Regions from separate parts of the Paenibacillus sp. alder61 genome, predicted to be linked through region 1. Evidence: riboswitches for the same ligand, from Rfam matches in the RefSeq annotation. Region 1 holds a riboswitch; each other region holds the start of a gene.

Region 1 (4,806 bases):
TGGCCCGGCTTTTTTGCGGTAATGATCGCCAGAGCGGTAGGCACTCCCCCAAAAAGCATAATTACAAACCCATAAAACGAGTAGGCCATTTGATACAGGCCGATTCCTTCCGCACCAACCATCCTGGCTAAAATGACTCGTCCGATTAAACCGAGTAATTTTACGAAAGCCATCGCGCCAGCTCTTATTGCAGATTGCATCAATAAATGAGGCTTTTCCATGTTCCCCCCGGAATAAAAACGTCATACCTCATTCTTATTACTTTTCAAATTAAGTTATGCTGACAAGCGTGGAGCCTAGTCCCTAATGTGAATAAGTACATATTTGGTTTAACGATCCCCACTATAATTCCACTGTTCGTCGCCAAGTACTAATAATTGGGGTTGTACCTGCGGTTATTTCCCGCTTCCCAGGCTATACCCGCGTAGAAGGTATGTTGTCCAATTTCGAGAACACTATACTGGATACCGGCATTACCCTCAAGGAGGACGAACTCCGACGGAAGGCATCAAAATAATTTCCCGCGCAAAAAAACGCGCCCCCCGAAAACCTCGGAAGACGCGCCGTGTTTGTGTTATGAAAGATGCTGGTGAAGGGAATTGAACCCCCGACCTACGCATTACGAGTGCGTTGCTCTACCCCTGAGCTACACCAGCGGAATCACTTTTATGAAGTGAAACAAAAATTATTATACTCGGTTTTCAAAATATTGCAAGGGCCAATTTTCGGCAAATTTGCGCCTTCAATCGCAGCCCGGCCGCCGCGGGTCAGGATGGGCCGAGTTTATCCTGCACGGACCGGAGCTTCTGCTCGGAGGAGCTCTCTTTGTCCCGGCGGTCGTCGATTTTGACCGAGGTGGAGACGCGCTGTGCTCCGGATTGAAACGGAGCCTCATGGATCGCGCGAATCGCCGCAAAAATTCGATCCAGCGGCCCCTCGATGATCGTGCTCATCGAAGTCAGGGTGTATTGGATTCCTTCCTGCTTCGCTAGAACCTGTTGCAGTTCGGCAACATAAGAACTCAGACTGGTGGAACCTGTACCGATCGGAATAACCGTCACTTCCGCGATCGCCATGTGATCTCCTCCTGTTTTTCCGCTAACCGGATTTTCATTCATTGTAGCAAGTTCGGGGCGTGGAATTCAATCCGCCAAGGACAAAAGGTTACGTTTGCCGGGCGTAAATGAGCAGTTTGGCCGGCTCATAGAACGTCAACGGATTCTAACGGAAACTATAGCGGCTATTTCGGCCAAAACAGCCCATTTATATTTTTAACGGACGCAATAGCAGCTATTTCGTTAAATCCGGGGCCTCCGAGGCTATATTTTCGAAAATAGCAGCTATCATTTCCGTTAAATCTCTGAGCGAGCGATATTATGCAAAATAGCGGCTATTATTTCCGTTACGCACGTTACGCTCAGTTTCCCCTCTCAACCTAGCAAACGCTTACCTCTAGTCCGCCACAATCTTGCCTCAAAATCTACTATATTTTTTTCGTCGCCGAGTCCCCGCATCCTGTTTGCTTTCGACTGTTTTTCAGCTGTTTTTCAACCTTGAATCTAGTTATCCGCCCGTTTACAAACACAATATATTGGGTTATGATGTTACAACAACAACCAAATATAGTGTACAGACGGGTGAACCGGCACAAGAACGATGCCGGGGCTTAATAGGGAAGTGCGGTGCAAATCCGCTGCGGTCCCGCCACTGTAACCGGAAGCTTTTATAGAGTGAGATCCCACCGGATCTCGCTCCCCATAAGCCAGCAACCTCCGGCATTAGGCCACTGCGAACGCTATCGTCCGCGGGAAGGCGCCGGAAGGTCCGGAAGCCAGGAGACCTGCCCGTCTGGATGGCACCCGATAACCCTGCGAGGTACAGGCCAAGGTGTCCGCTTGCCGCCATACATAGAAGTCATTCCGGCGCGCCGCATAGGCGACGTGCTGTTTTCAGAGCGCATCCGGGCATTTTCGACCTCCTTGGGTTGGGAATGCTTTTTTATTTCCAGTTGTGAATCGGAAGGAGATCATATCATGGCACTGCTCAACCATTTCACTACAAATACCGATAACGCCAAGGAAGGCATGCTCGAGGAAGTCATCAAGCTGGGCGAAGAAATCGTGGCCAGCTCCAATTTGGAAGTCCTGCGCGAAAACGCCAATTTGAACGGGGAGAGCTTCTCGGGCAAAATGAGCAAATTCGGCAGCGAGTACGCCAAATGGTACGCCAACCACTTCGTTATGCCTCCGCGGCTCGTTCAAGCGATTCAAGATAATGTGGTCTATGTGCATGACCTCGACCAATACGCCATCGGAACGACGAACTGCATTTTTATCCCGTTCGCCAAACTGCTCCGTGAAGGCTTCAATACCGGCAACGGCAGCGTCAGACCGCCGAACTCGATCATGACCGCGATGGCGCTCGTCGCGATTATTTTCCAGTCGCAGCAAAACAGCCAATACGGCGGCGTCTCCGCCAACATGCTCGACTTTGACCTGGCCCCTTACGTAGCCAAGTCCTTCGCCAAATACTTCCGCAAAGGGCTGGAATATATGGAGGAAGGCGATCCGGCCGCCGATCTCGGCGGTGAAGTGACCATGAGCCGCGACGATCTCCGGGAGCGGTTTCCGAGAGCTTTCAAATACGCCTTAAAAGAAACCGAAAGCGAAACGCTCCAGGGCGCGGAAAGCCTGATTCACAATCTCAACACCATGTCGAGCCGCGCGGGCGGGCAAATCCCGTTCACCAGCATCAACTACGGGACCTGCACATCGCCGGAAGGCCAACTCGTTATCCGCTCGCTGCTGACCGCGACGATGCGGGGACTCGGCAGCGGGGAGACTCCGATTTTTCCGATTCAAATCTTCAAGTGCAAACAGGGTGTCAACCAGAATCCGGGCGAACCGAATTACGAGCTGTTCCTGATGGCGGCCGAATGCTCGGCCAAGCGGCTCTATCCGAACTTCGCCAATCTGGACGCGCCGCTGAACTTGGTACATTACGATCCGCAGAATCCGGATACCGAATTCGCCACCATGGGCTGCCGCACGCGCGTGCTGAGCGACCGGTTCGGCCGGAACCGCCTGTCCGGCAAAGGCAATCTTTCCTTTAATACGCTCAATCTCGTCAAGCTCGGACTGGAGCACGGCATCGCGCTGGGTCGGCGGAAGGAAGCCGATGAGCGCGGGTTCTACCGGGAACTGGACCACTATATGGATATCGCCCTCGAGGGCCTGCTGCACCGCTTCCAAATCCAGTCGGCCCAGAAGGCCAAAGCCTCGGATTTCATGATGCGCGAAGGCGTATGGGAAGGCGGCGAACAGCTCGGCCCGGATGACGCGGTCGGCGACCTGCTGAAGCACGGCAGCCTTTCCATCGGTTTCATCGGACTTGCGGAATGCATGAAGGCGATGTACGGCAAGCACCATGGCGAGGATGAAGCGGTCTACAAAAAAGCTTACGATTTGATCGCCTATATGCGCGACTACTGCGACCGGATGAGCGAAGTCCACAACTTGAACATCACCCTGTTCGCCACGCCGGCGGAGGGGCTGTCCGGGAAGTTCACGAAGCGCGACCGCGCTTTTTACGGCACCGTACCGGGCGTCGTGGAGCGCGAATACTATACGAACTCGTTCCACATCCCGGTGTACTACAAACTGAGCGCCGCCAAAAAAATAGAGCTCGAAGCGCCGTTCCACGGCCTCTGCAACGCCGGGGCGATCTCTTATATCGAATTGAACGGCAACGCCCGCAGCAATCCGGCGGCGTTCCTGAAGATCGTGCAATACGCGCTCTCGCAGCAGGTCAGCTACTTCAGCATCAACCATCCGATCGACCGCTGCTCGGCTTGCGGGTTCGAGGGGATTATCGGCGCGAACTGCCCTTCCTGCGGCAGTCACGAGAACGATGTTCACATCCGCCGCCTGCGCCGCGTCACAGGATATTTGACCGGCGATTTTCAAACCCGCTTCAACGCGGCCAAACAGGCGGAGGTCCGGGATCGGGTCAAGCACGACGCATGAATATTTGCGGCTACTACCCGGAATCCATCAATGAGGGCGAAGGCCTGCGCGCCGCCATCTTTATCAGCGGGTGCCGCCATTACTGCAAAGGCTGCTTCAGCGCGGCCACCTGGAATTTCAATTACGGCGAGCCGCTGACGCCCGAACGGGAGGCGGAGATCATCGCCGATATTGCGAACAACCCGCTGCTGAGCGGAGTAAGCCTGCTGGGCGGCGATCCGTTCTTCTCCGCGGCGGAAGTCGGGGCGTTTATCGACCGGCTCCGCGCCGCGGCCGGAACCGTGCCGATTTGGATTTACAGCGGCTATACCTATGAAGAATTGACCACGCCGGAGCACGCGGAGACCGGGTCGCCCGAATACCGCCTGCTCGAACGGTGCCAAGTGTTGGTAGACGGGCGCTTTGTCGAGGAACTGCGCGACCCCTCCCTGCTCTACCGGGGCAGCTCCAACCAGAGGCTGATCGACATTCCGAAGAGCCTCTCCTCCGGAGAAGCGGTGCTTTGGGAGCCAACTTTCTCTTTCTAGCTTATGAAGTTTCTAGTATAATTTATGGTCTGTGATGCTTTTTATAGACTTGCTCAAAAATAGTACCGACGGCGTCCTCAGCGGACGCCCCTTTTCCCCTGAATATTCTCAATTTGAGAATTAAGATTTGTAGATTTAAGCCTGACGGAGAGATCCGATCCGGGCATCACCCCATGCTCAGAAAGCGAGGAATTTACTCATGCCACTGCTCGTAAATAAACCCAACAACCGCCAGCTCGCGTTTGACAGCGAAC
Region 2 (4,806 bases), on a different contig from region 1:
GGCTCATCGAGCAGGACGATCTCCGGCTGCTGTGCCATCACTTTGGCCAGAGCGGCCCGCTGCCTTTGTCCCCCGCTCAGATTGCTGAGCGGTCGATGCGCCAGTTCCTCAAGCTCCATTCTCTTCATGATCCGCTGAAGCAGTTCTTCCGCCCCGCCCTGTTTTTCCCGGCCACGCCAGTCCTGATAAGCAAACCTGCCCATCTCGATGACTTCACGGACCGTGTAGGCGATCGGAGGAAGCCCGTCCTGCTGCAGCACCGCCAGCTTCCGGGACAGATCTTTTCGCCCGTAGGAGGACAAAGAGCGCCCGGCCAAGGAGATTTCTCCCCGATCGGGCGCTTCGACGCCGGAGAGCAGGCTGAGCAACGTGCTTTTCCCGCTGCCGTTCGGGCCGATCACGCCCCAAAACTCCCCGGGCGCAATGCTCCAGTCAATGTCCTGCAAGGCTTTAAATTTCCCGTAGCACTTGGTGACCTCCTTAACCTGGATCATGACAGTTCCTTCTCCCTTGCTCTTTTTTTACGATACAGCAAATAAGCGAAAAACGGCGCTCCGACAAAAGCCGTTACAACCCCGAGCGGAATTTCCGTGGGCGCGAGCAGCGAACGGGCCGCCAGGTCGCTCCACATCATGAAAATGCCGCCTCCGATCGCGGAGAGCGGGATAATCAGGCGATAGTCCGGTCCGGTGATCAGCCGGATCATATGGGGAACGACGAGGCCCACAAACCCGATGACTCCCGACACGGATACCGCTGCCGCCGTCATAAGCGTAGCGACGAGGAGGATGAGCAGTTTGGTTCCCTCCACGTTTAATCCGGAATGGGCCGCCTGCCGTTCTCCCAAGGCAAACAGGTTCAACGAACGGGCCCGGCTCCACAGAAACAACCCGCCCAGCGCCAAATATGGAAGCAGGATGGCCGTATAGGACCATCCCCTCAGACTCAAGCTGCCCATGGTCCAGTACATGATCTGGTTCACGGTCTCCTTGGACATCGCCGTCAGGAACGAGACGACGGCACCCAGAAAGGACTGCATGACCACACCGGACAGGATCAGGCTTTCAATCGGTATTTTGCCGTTTTCCCGGGCCAGCCACATGACGATCCATAACGTAGCCGCCCCGGTGAGAAAAGCGACGACAGGCAGGGTAAACACGCCGATAAGCGAAAACTGCCAGCCGAAAAAAATCAATACGGCCGCGCCCACGGCAGAGCCGGAGGAAACCCCGAGGGTGAACGGATCGGCGAGCGGATTGCGCAGCACGCCCTGAAAGGCAGCGCCCGCAACCGCCAGCGACGCCCCGACCAGAAGGCCGAGAAGCACGCGAGGCAGCCGGACTTGCATCACAATTTGCTCCGAAGCCGTATCCCAGGTCGGCTCAATCCAATGGCCCATGCCCGGAAGGCGATGCAGCAGGATCTTCGCGATCTCAAGGACCGGCATTTTGACGGAGCCGAATCCCACACAGACCAGCAGGGTAAGAATCAGCAGCCCGAGGCCTATAAATCCGTAGCCTGCCAGTTTGTTCCTCACGGCTGAATCAAATCCGGGTAAATCGCGTTAGCCACATCGATAAGCCCTTTGGTCACACGTGGACCGGGACGGCTCAGCAGGTTGTCGTCCAACCCGATAATGCGGCCTTCCTTGACCGCGGTGATCTGGTCCCAGCCTCCGCGGCTCTTGATAATATCGGCGAGCGTCCGGTTATTCTCGTCAACCACGCTTTTGGCGTAAAGAATAACATCCGGATTCGCTTTGATAATGTTCTCTTCGTTAATTTCGTTCCAACCGGTAAGGTCGGAAGCGACATTTTCTCCGCCGGCCAGCGTAATCATTTCATCCATAAATTCACCCTTGCCGACCGTCCAGCCCGGCGAGAATTCGATATAGACCTTCTTCTTCTGATCGGCCGGCAGCTTGCCTACCGCTTCCTTGACCTTATCCAACTCGGCCTGCATTTGGCCGGTAACCTCGCCGGCTTCCTTCTGGCGATCCGTAATTTGACCGACCAACCGGATGTTCGCCATGACCTCTTCCATCGTTTTTGCGTTGGAACGGAACACTTTCAAACCGAGATCACTCAGGCTTTTCACCGTTTCATCACCAACCAGGCTCCCCGCCAGAACGAGGTCCGGCTGAGCCGCAACGACCGCTTCCACATTAACCTGGAAACCGCCCATTCTCGGCTTGTCTTTTACGGCTTCCGGATAATCGTCATTGTCGGAAACGCCGACAACCTGCTCATCCAGTCCCAGGGCAAACAGCCCTTCGGTTTCCGACGGGGCCAGCGACACGATGCGCTGCGGCGCCGATTCGAACGTAAACTCCGTGCCGTAACCGTCTTTTACGGTCAGCGGATAAGTCGTTTTAAGGCTTTCCTGGTCCGCTGCGTTCGACGTATCCTTCGGCGTCTCCTGCTGCTGGGCTTGTCCCTCTTTGGCGCCCTCCGCGGCATTTTTACCGTTCGCCCCGCAGCCTGCAGTGACGAGCAACAGAATGGCCAGAAGCCAGATCCCCCAGATCTTAGTCCACTTTTTCATCTCTTTCTCTCCTTCTGTGTCTGTAATTCTAGAATAGCCTGCCTGGTGAGCAGCAACTCAACTCCGATGTCTCTTCATGAAGAAAAACCCATCCTAGCGGATGGGTTACGTCTACAAAGTTATAGGGGAGACCGTCGTCATATTCCGGTGCCGGAACGCTGGGATCACTCCTCTAAGCAGAACGTTATCCTTTCCTCGAAGGACCGTCTATCCTTCCCGTGGCAGGTCTCCTGACTTCCAGGTTCCGACGAACGCCCGGCCTTCCCATCATACTGTGGCGTACGACAGTGGCATGCTTGGGCGCGTCCCTGTATACAGTGGCGGGACCGTGCCGGAGTTTCACCGGCTTCCCTTTTAACCCTTGGCTCGCAAACTTGCGGGCTTCGGGACCGACGGGTATTTCCGTATTCGCTTGAATCCAGGCGATCTATCTCTTTTGGATTATAGGGGAAAAGCCGAGAACTTACAATACGAAAGAAACCGTCCCGTGATACGGTTTCGCCAAATATTCATTTTGCCCGGGAAGAGCGCTGACGCTCAGCTGCACACCCAAACGCTTCGCACAAAAGAGCCCTTCGTTACTTTGGCAAAGCCCTGAATTTGAAACCCCGCCCGGCGCAATTCCGGCTCCAGTTCTTCCGACGATACGACCACCGAAGTGTCGCTGAACCGGCGCAGGCTCAACAGCATCGCACGTTTCTCCTCCAAAGGAAGAACGGAACATAAATTGTAAGGCATATCCAGAATCGCCGCGTCAAAGCGATCGTCAATTTCATGCATATTCCCGATGCCGACAAGTTCTTCATGATGATATCCGAAATGGGCCAGGTTGACCCTCGCGCCGCGGATCGCCAGCGGATTGATATCCCGTCCCACAATGTCGATCCTCATCGATAGGGCCTCGATCAGTACATTGCCCATCCCGCAGCAGGGATCGACCGCACGGAACCCGGAGACAACGGGAACGGCGATATTTACCAGACTTCGGGCCAGGGTGGCGGAAAGCCCTGTAGAATAATTCCGGGGCTTATGTTTATGCCTCTGCCAAACAGGATCCGCCGGCTCGCATATGCCAAGTCTCCACGACTCCCCGTCATGCAACAGACCGAACAGGACGTCCGGCTGCCTCATCTCGGCCGTGCCCCGAATATGAGCCCCGACCGTTCTCTCCAAGCGGCGCTGGTCTTCGTAACTGCGAGGCGTACCGTTTTTGAGATATTTGACTTTGAAGGTCTTCCCCTTCAAGTCAAGTTTCTCCGCAAGGGATAAAACCTCCTCGAGCGAGCCGCTTCTGGCCAACACCCTCATTTCCATGGAAATGAAAGGGCTCCGGCTCGCTCCGATAGCGGTTTTGCTTTCCATAAAGGAATGTGCTCCGGGCTCTTGCCCAAACAAGCTGCGAAGCTCAAGCCTGCACAATTCTCTCTCGTTCTCGTGGCACGCATAGGGGTAGATGTAATTGTAACTACTTTGAGAATTCCGATACCAATCCACGTTCCGTCTCCTTCTTCACATTGCTCTCGCTTGGGGCAATTTGGCCCACGTAAGGCAAGGCTAAGCCATACAGGCCTTACATCCTCTGAACCATTGTACCAGAAGATCGCGGCTTACCGTAAACGCTTCGGGGAGGGGGCCGCCGATCGATGGCTCTGCTGCATTTCCGTTAACTGTGCCCAGTAACGTTGGGGCATATGGGAAAGCCTGGCCCGGGGATTATTTCTTTCCCGGATCGCCACCGTATCATAAAATTGCTTCCACAGTCTCCGGTATGACATCTCCTCTTGGCTCGGCTCGGGCAATACAAGCTCGTCCAGACGAAAAAGTCCCACCCGTTCTGTAAGCGGACCCTCCTGCTTCTGCATCAATGCTTGTCCATGAGTCTTGTCATAAATCAGAAACGATTCCCTCCGGTACCGATCGCAGAAATGGGAGGCCAGCAGCGGCAGCACCTGATTCTTGGGCTCGATAATTGCGACAAGAATATCGCCATAATCCGAGAACCGAACGAATCCCAAATAAGCGTGACTTTCCGTCTTTAAATGCTTTACCGCCTTCCGCAGCCGGTGGACCGTATCCTCCGTCAGCATATTCATAACCGTACGTCCATATTGAAAGCCAAGCCTCAAAAAACGGTACAGCAGCAACTCCTTATCGGCCACGCAAGTAAGAAAGCCGCAGCGGATCAGTTCCTGCGCGTCCGGACCGATTTTGGCGCCGATTCCCTTGTAGACTCTGGAAGCCTTCACCAAATCGGTCTCGACC
Region 3 (4,806 bases), on a different contig from region 1:
TGATAATAGGCCAGCACACCTTCGGCGGCAAGCAGACCGGCAAGACTATGGGTTTTCTGCAACATAAAACGAATTCCTCCAAGCTTATCCATGATTGTAAAGTGGATTATACCAAACATATGATCGCATTGTCTCGTCAAAATGAAAAAAAGGCCTATCCGCCGAGATCACATCTCGAGCGGATAGGCCCTTTTCAATGTTAAATTAGAATTTGGCAGCCAGCTCAGCCGCACGTTTCACACCGTCCTGGATAATGGACTCCGCGCGATCGGGGAATTGGTTGTGCCCTTCCACAATTACGGTTTCCGGGTTTTGAATGCCCCAGAAGCCCAGCGTGGTCAGCATGTACTTCATGGACATTTCCGCCGCCGCTGCCGGACCTTCGGAATAAACGCCGCCGCGCGCCTGCAGGAGGGCAACTTTCTTGTCTCCTACCAGACCGACAGGTCCTTGCTCCGTATATTTAAACGTTTTGCCCGCTTGATTCAAATAGAACAGGTAGGTCAGCAGTTGAGCCGGAATCGTGAAGTTCCACAACGGGAAAGCGAAAACGACTTTTTCGGCGTTCAAGAACTGATCCAGGTATGTGTTTGCCAAATCGGCCGCTTTCTGTTCTTCCGGAGTAACCGGCATTCCCTTGCCCAGCTTGAACAATCCGTTCAACATATCGTTGTCGTAGTATGGAAGTTCGGCTTCGAACAAGTTCAGTTCGGTAATCAGATCATCGGGATGCGTCTCACGGTACGTTTTCAGGAAGCTTTCATACAACTTGACCGTTGCCGACTGTTCGGCCGGGCGGTTATTGGCTTTAACAAACAAAACATGTGACATAATGGTTTCCCTCCAAAAAAATATTTAAACTAACTAATATTCTTGTACTATATTTAGTATAGTAACAGAGCAATATCCACTATGTCAAATGTTGTTTGTCATAACTTAATTAACGGGGATGGACGAACCGATCGCTTCCCGGCTGCGCTTGGCGGCCGAAACCATATTTTTCAGCGCCGCTACGGTTTCTTCCCTTCCGCGGGTTTTCAGCCCGCAATCCGGATTGATCCAGAACAGCTTCGGATCAAGCACTTGCAGCGCCCGGCGGACCATCGCCATCATTTCCTCTTCGGAAGGCACCCGCGGACTGTGGATATCATACACTCCAAGCCCGATGCCGAGCGGATAAGTATTCTCTTCGAAGCTCTGAATCAGCTCTCCGTGACTGCGTGACGTCTCGATGGAGATCACGTCGGCATCCAGATCCCGAATCGCATCGATCATGTCGTGGAACTCGCAATAACACATGTGCGTATGAATTTGCGTAGTATCCCGAACTGAAGATGTCGTGATTTTGAACGCTTTTACCGCCCAGTCGATATAGGCCCCACGGTCGGCCGGCTTCAGCGGGAATCCCTCCCGGAGCGCGGGTTCATCGACCTGGATCATCGTAATCCCGGCCTCTTCCAAAGCCTCCACTTCTTTGCGAAGCGCCAGGGCGATCTGATAAGCTACCGTCTCACGCGGTAAGTCGCTGCGGACAAACGACCAATTCAATACCGTGACTGGCCCCGTCAGCATGCCTTTGACCGGTTTCGAGGTCAATGACTGGGCGAATGCGGTCTCCTTGACCGTCATCGGACGGTCGAACTCCACGTCGCCGTAAATGAGCGGGGGCTTCACGCAGCGGGTACCGTAGGATTGGACCCAACCTCCCTTGGTAAACGCAAACCCCGGCAGTTTTTCCCCGAAAAACTCAACCATATCCGTCCGCTCAAACTCTCCGTGAACCAGTACGTCCAGGCCGATGTCCTCTTGAATCCCGATCCAGGTCCGGATCTCCTCCCGGATGAATTCGTCATACCGCTCGGTCGTCCATTCGCCTTTGCGCCACTTTTGGCGGGCCGCGCGCACTTCGGCGGTTTGCGGAAAGCTCCCGATCGTCGTGGTCGGCAGAAGCGGCAGGTTCCATACGCGCTGCTGCTCCGTGTGGCGAATTTCAAACGGGCTGAGCCGTTCGGCCGGCTGCTGCGCGATACGGTTCACCGCCTCCTGGACGTTCTTGCGGCTGCGCGAAGGGTCCGCGTTCAAGCGTTCCAGGGCCTGGCGGCTTTCGGCCAGCAAGGCCGGGTTTTCGCCATGCAGCGCTTGGCGTAAAGCCGCGATTTCCTCCAGCTTCTCTTCCGCAAAGGCCATGGCATCCTTAAGCACCCCAGGCAAACCGTCTTCTCCTTGTGCCGATACCGGTACATGCAAGAGACTGCAGGAAGGCTGTATGATCAGGTCGGAATCGTCCGCCAGCAGCCCGGCGATCTCGTCGATAAAAGCCTGCACGGCCGGCAGATCGGACCGCCAAATGTTGCGGCCGTCCACCACTCCCGCCGCCAGCGTCTTGCCGCCCGGAAAACCATGCTGCCGCAGAGCCTGCAGGTTCCCTTCCCGGCCATGCACGAAATCCAGCCCAATCCCGCGCACCGGGAGAGCGACGATTTCCTCGTAGCGTTCAACGGCGTCAAAATAGGTTTGCAGCAGAATCCGCGCTTGCGGTACCTCCGCCGAAATCGTCCGATAGATATCCTGAAGCAGCGCCAGGTCCTCATCCGATACGAAGGTTACAAGCCCCGGTTCGTCGACTTGGATCCACGCGGCTCCTTCCTGCTCCAGCTCGCGCAAAACGCGGACATACAACGGCAACAATTTTTGGCTCCATTCCCGCAGGTTGCCGGACGCCCCTTTGGACAGCTTCAGGAAAGAGTACAATCCGAGAACGACCGGCTTGCCGTCGATCCCCAACTTCTCTTTGGCTTCACGATAGGCCTGCAGCGGAAGATTGGCCGTAAGCTCAGGTTCCCTGTTCCCGAGCTCGGGGACGATATAATGGTAGTTCGTATTAAACCATTTGGTCATCTCGCTGGCCGCGGCGGTTTTGCTGCCTCTGGCCACCGCATAGTAGGTCTCGAGCGGAACCGGTCCTCCGTCGTATTCGAAACGTTCGGGGACGAGCCCAAACATCACGGCAGTGTCCAATACCTGATCATAATAGGAAAAGTCACCGACCGGGATCCAATCAATCCCTTTATTCTTTTGCAACTTCCAATGCTCGCTGCGGATTTCGGCCAACTGCCGGTGAAGCTCCGCCTCCTCTAGCTTTCCGCTCCAGTACGCCTCGATCGCTTTTTTCCATTCCCGCTGCTTGCCGATTCTGGGGAAACCCAAATTTCCGCTCGTAATTCTACTCATAATATAAAGCCTCCTCAACTAGTCTCTCGATAAATGATAGTAAATGCGTTAACGCGGTAAAATAAAAAAGGCCTTCTCTAGGCTATGCTAAAGAAGACCTTCGTATAGTTGTCCGATGGTTCGAATCTTTAACACCTCCCTATCTCCCGTAGGTACAGCAGTGTTGCCGAAAGAGGCAGGTCTCCTGGCTTCGGAGTTTAGCGCCGACCATGCAGCCTTCCCAGTGTCTTTCCGACACCAGTGGCCATTTCACGCATGGCGGCTCCTCCGTTACAGTGGCGGGACCGCGCCGGCATTTCACCGGTCTTCCCTTTTAAGCTTCAACCGCGGCTGAAGCACCTCTTCCCACATTATGCAATTTTTAAGTATGAACTAAATACTAACGGATGTTACGGCATAATTCAACAGTAATCTTATCGGAATCTACTATATTAATTAAAATTATCCGCTACCGCTTTATTAAGCATACCGATACAGCGGTCGAGATCCGTTTTGACCTGCTTTTTGTAAAGCTTGGCTTTTTCCGCCCCGTCATCGGTAAAATGGTACAGCACGATTTCCTGAAAATCGACGCTGGGATCATTGCCTTTCAAATGCTTGGTCCGGTAAAGAATCCCCTCCTGCACCAATTCGTGAAGGGCCCGGTAAATTTCACTCTGCGGCGGCACATAGCCAAACGGTTTGAACTCTTCTTTTAGTTCCTCCAGCATTTGATAACCGTATCCCCTGCGCTGCTCCACTTTCGTGATCAAAAATAATTTCAAGTAAGCCCGCTGTGCAATCATAAATGCCATAGCCCTCACCCCTGTTTCTTATGACCAATATAACTGAAGTGTAAAATTTGTACAACCGGGGAAGCTGCGCTGTTATTACTGTAGATGTAAGTTTTCAAGGTACGTGGATAGGAACTGTTAAAATCGAAGTTGCTGGATACGTTTAGGTCTGTTTTTCTATTATGAATTTTTCATATATTGAAATTATATAAATAGAAAATCGTCCGGGTTCATAAAAACAGCTTCGTTCAAGTGATTAATATCACAATAGTCGTTCCGATTGCCTTTTTCGTCCTGCATGCCACTTTCTAGCCCACGTCCCTTTTGGGCCTGCTCAAAATGAAAGGGGGCGTCGGCAAACCCGGGGCACCGATCAGGCCAAACGAGAGCTGGGATACAGCTAAAAAGCCATACTAAAAGCGCGGACGCCAACCTGTTTCCTTGGCGATCCGCGCTTTTTGATTTAACATTCTGCCGGTCGCTTCCGCCGGACCTTCCGCTGACCAGTTATCGCTGCAGGTCGCACATGACCTGTCTTCAGTTTAATCCCGATCACCGCCATAAGCGTGATTCTCACAAAAGGCAAAGATCCATCCTGGGGGTGTTACCAGCCATAACGATGAGGGCCCCATGCTTTTTTTACGAGCTGTTGTTGATCCAGGTGAAGCAAGGTGCGCGACGGAACATCCTGCTCCACCAGCACAGCCGGTCCGATCACGCTGTTGGAACCGATTTTGACACCGGGCATATATAGCGACGCGATACCTGTCCTTGTATAGTCGCCAAAATAAACGGCATTTCC

Evidence for each region. A riboswitch is a leader RNA that binds a small molecule or an ion and turns the genes downstream of it on or off. The one in region 1 is predicted to bind cobalamin.
Region 2: it holds a riboswitch for cobalamin, as region 1 does, so the genes downstream of both, LBW89_RS15235 (ABC transporter substrate-binding protein) here and LBW89_RS05730 (anaerobic ribonucleoside triphosphate reductase) in region 1, are expected to answer to the same signal.
Region 3: it holds a riboswitch for cobalamin, as region 1 does, so the genes downstream of both, metE (5-methyltetrahydropteroyltriglutamate--homocysteine S-methyltransferase) here and LBW89_RS05730 (anaerobic ribonucleoside triphosphate reductase) in region 1, are expected to answer to the same signal.

What each region holds. Positions count from the first base shown of each region.
Region 1 covers NZ_JAIUDG010000004.1:182,346-187,151, reverse strand. Annotated here, with positions in the region: gene LBW89_RS05745 (oligosaccharide flippase family protein) at 1-221, opposite strand, end outside; tRNA gene LBW89_RS05740 (tRNA-Thr) at 585-656, opposite strand; gene LBW89_RS05735 (MTH1187 family thiamine-binding protein) at 768-1,076, opposite strand; cobalamin riboswitch at 1,619-1,863, shown strand; gene LBW89_RS05730 (anaerobic ribonucleoside triphosphate reductase) at 2,034-4,025, shown strand; gene nrdG (anaerobic ribonucleoside-triphosphate reductase activating protein) at 4,022-4,552, shown strand; gene LBW89_RS05720 (ribonucleoside-diphosphate reductase subunit alpha) at 4,752-4,806, shown strand, end outside.
Region 2 covers NZ_JAIUDG010000013.1:82,648-87,453, forward strand. Annotated here, with positions in the region: gene LBW89_RS15225 (ABC transporter ATP-binding protein) at 1-494, opposite strand, end outside; gene LBW89_RS15230 (FecCD family ABC transporter permease) at 491-1,537, opposite strand; gene LBW89_RS15235 (ABC transporter substrate-binding protein) at 1,534-2,544, opposite strand; cobalamin riboswitch at 2,747-2,953, opposite strand; gene LBW89_RS15240 (TRM11 family SAM-dependent methyltransferase) at 3,082-3,906, opposite strand; gene LBW89_RS15245 (TIGR03915 family putative DNA repair protein) at 4,152-4,806, opposite strand, start outside.
Region 3 covers NZ_JAIUDG010000031.1:49,628-54,433, forward strand. Annotated here, with positions in the region: gene LBW89_RS25045 (metal-dependent hydrolase) at 1-65, opposite strand, end outside; gene LBW89_RS25050 (FMN-dependent NADH-azoreductase) at 205-831, opposite strand; gene metE (5-methyltetrahydropteroyltriglutamate--homocysteine S-methyltransferase) at 937-3,231, opposite strand; cobalamin riboswitch at 3,388-3,589, opposite strand; gene LBW89_RS25060 (helix-turn-helix transcriptional regulator) at 3,663-4,025, opposite strand; gene LBW89_RS27785 (NTP transferase domain-containing protein) at 4,609-4,806, opposite strand, start outside.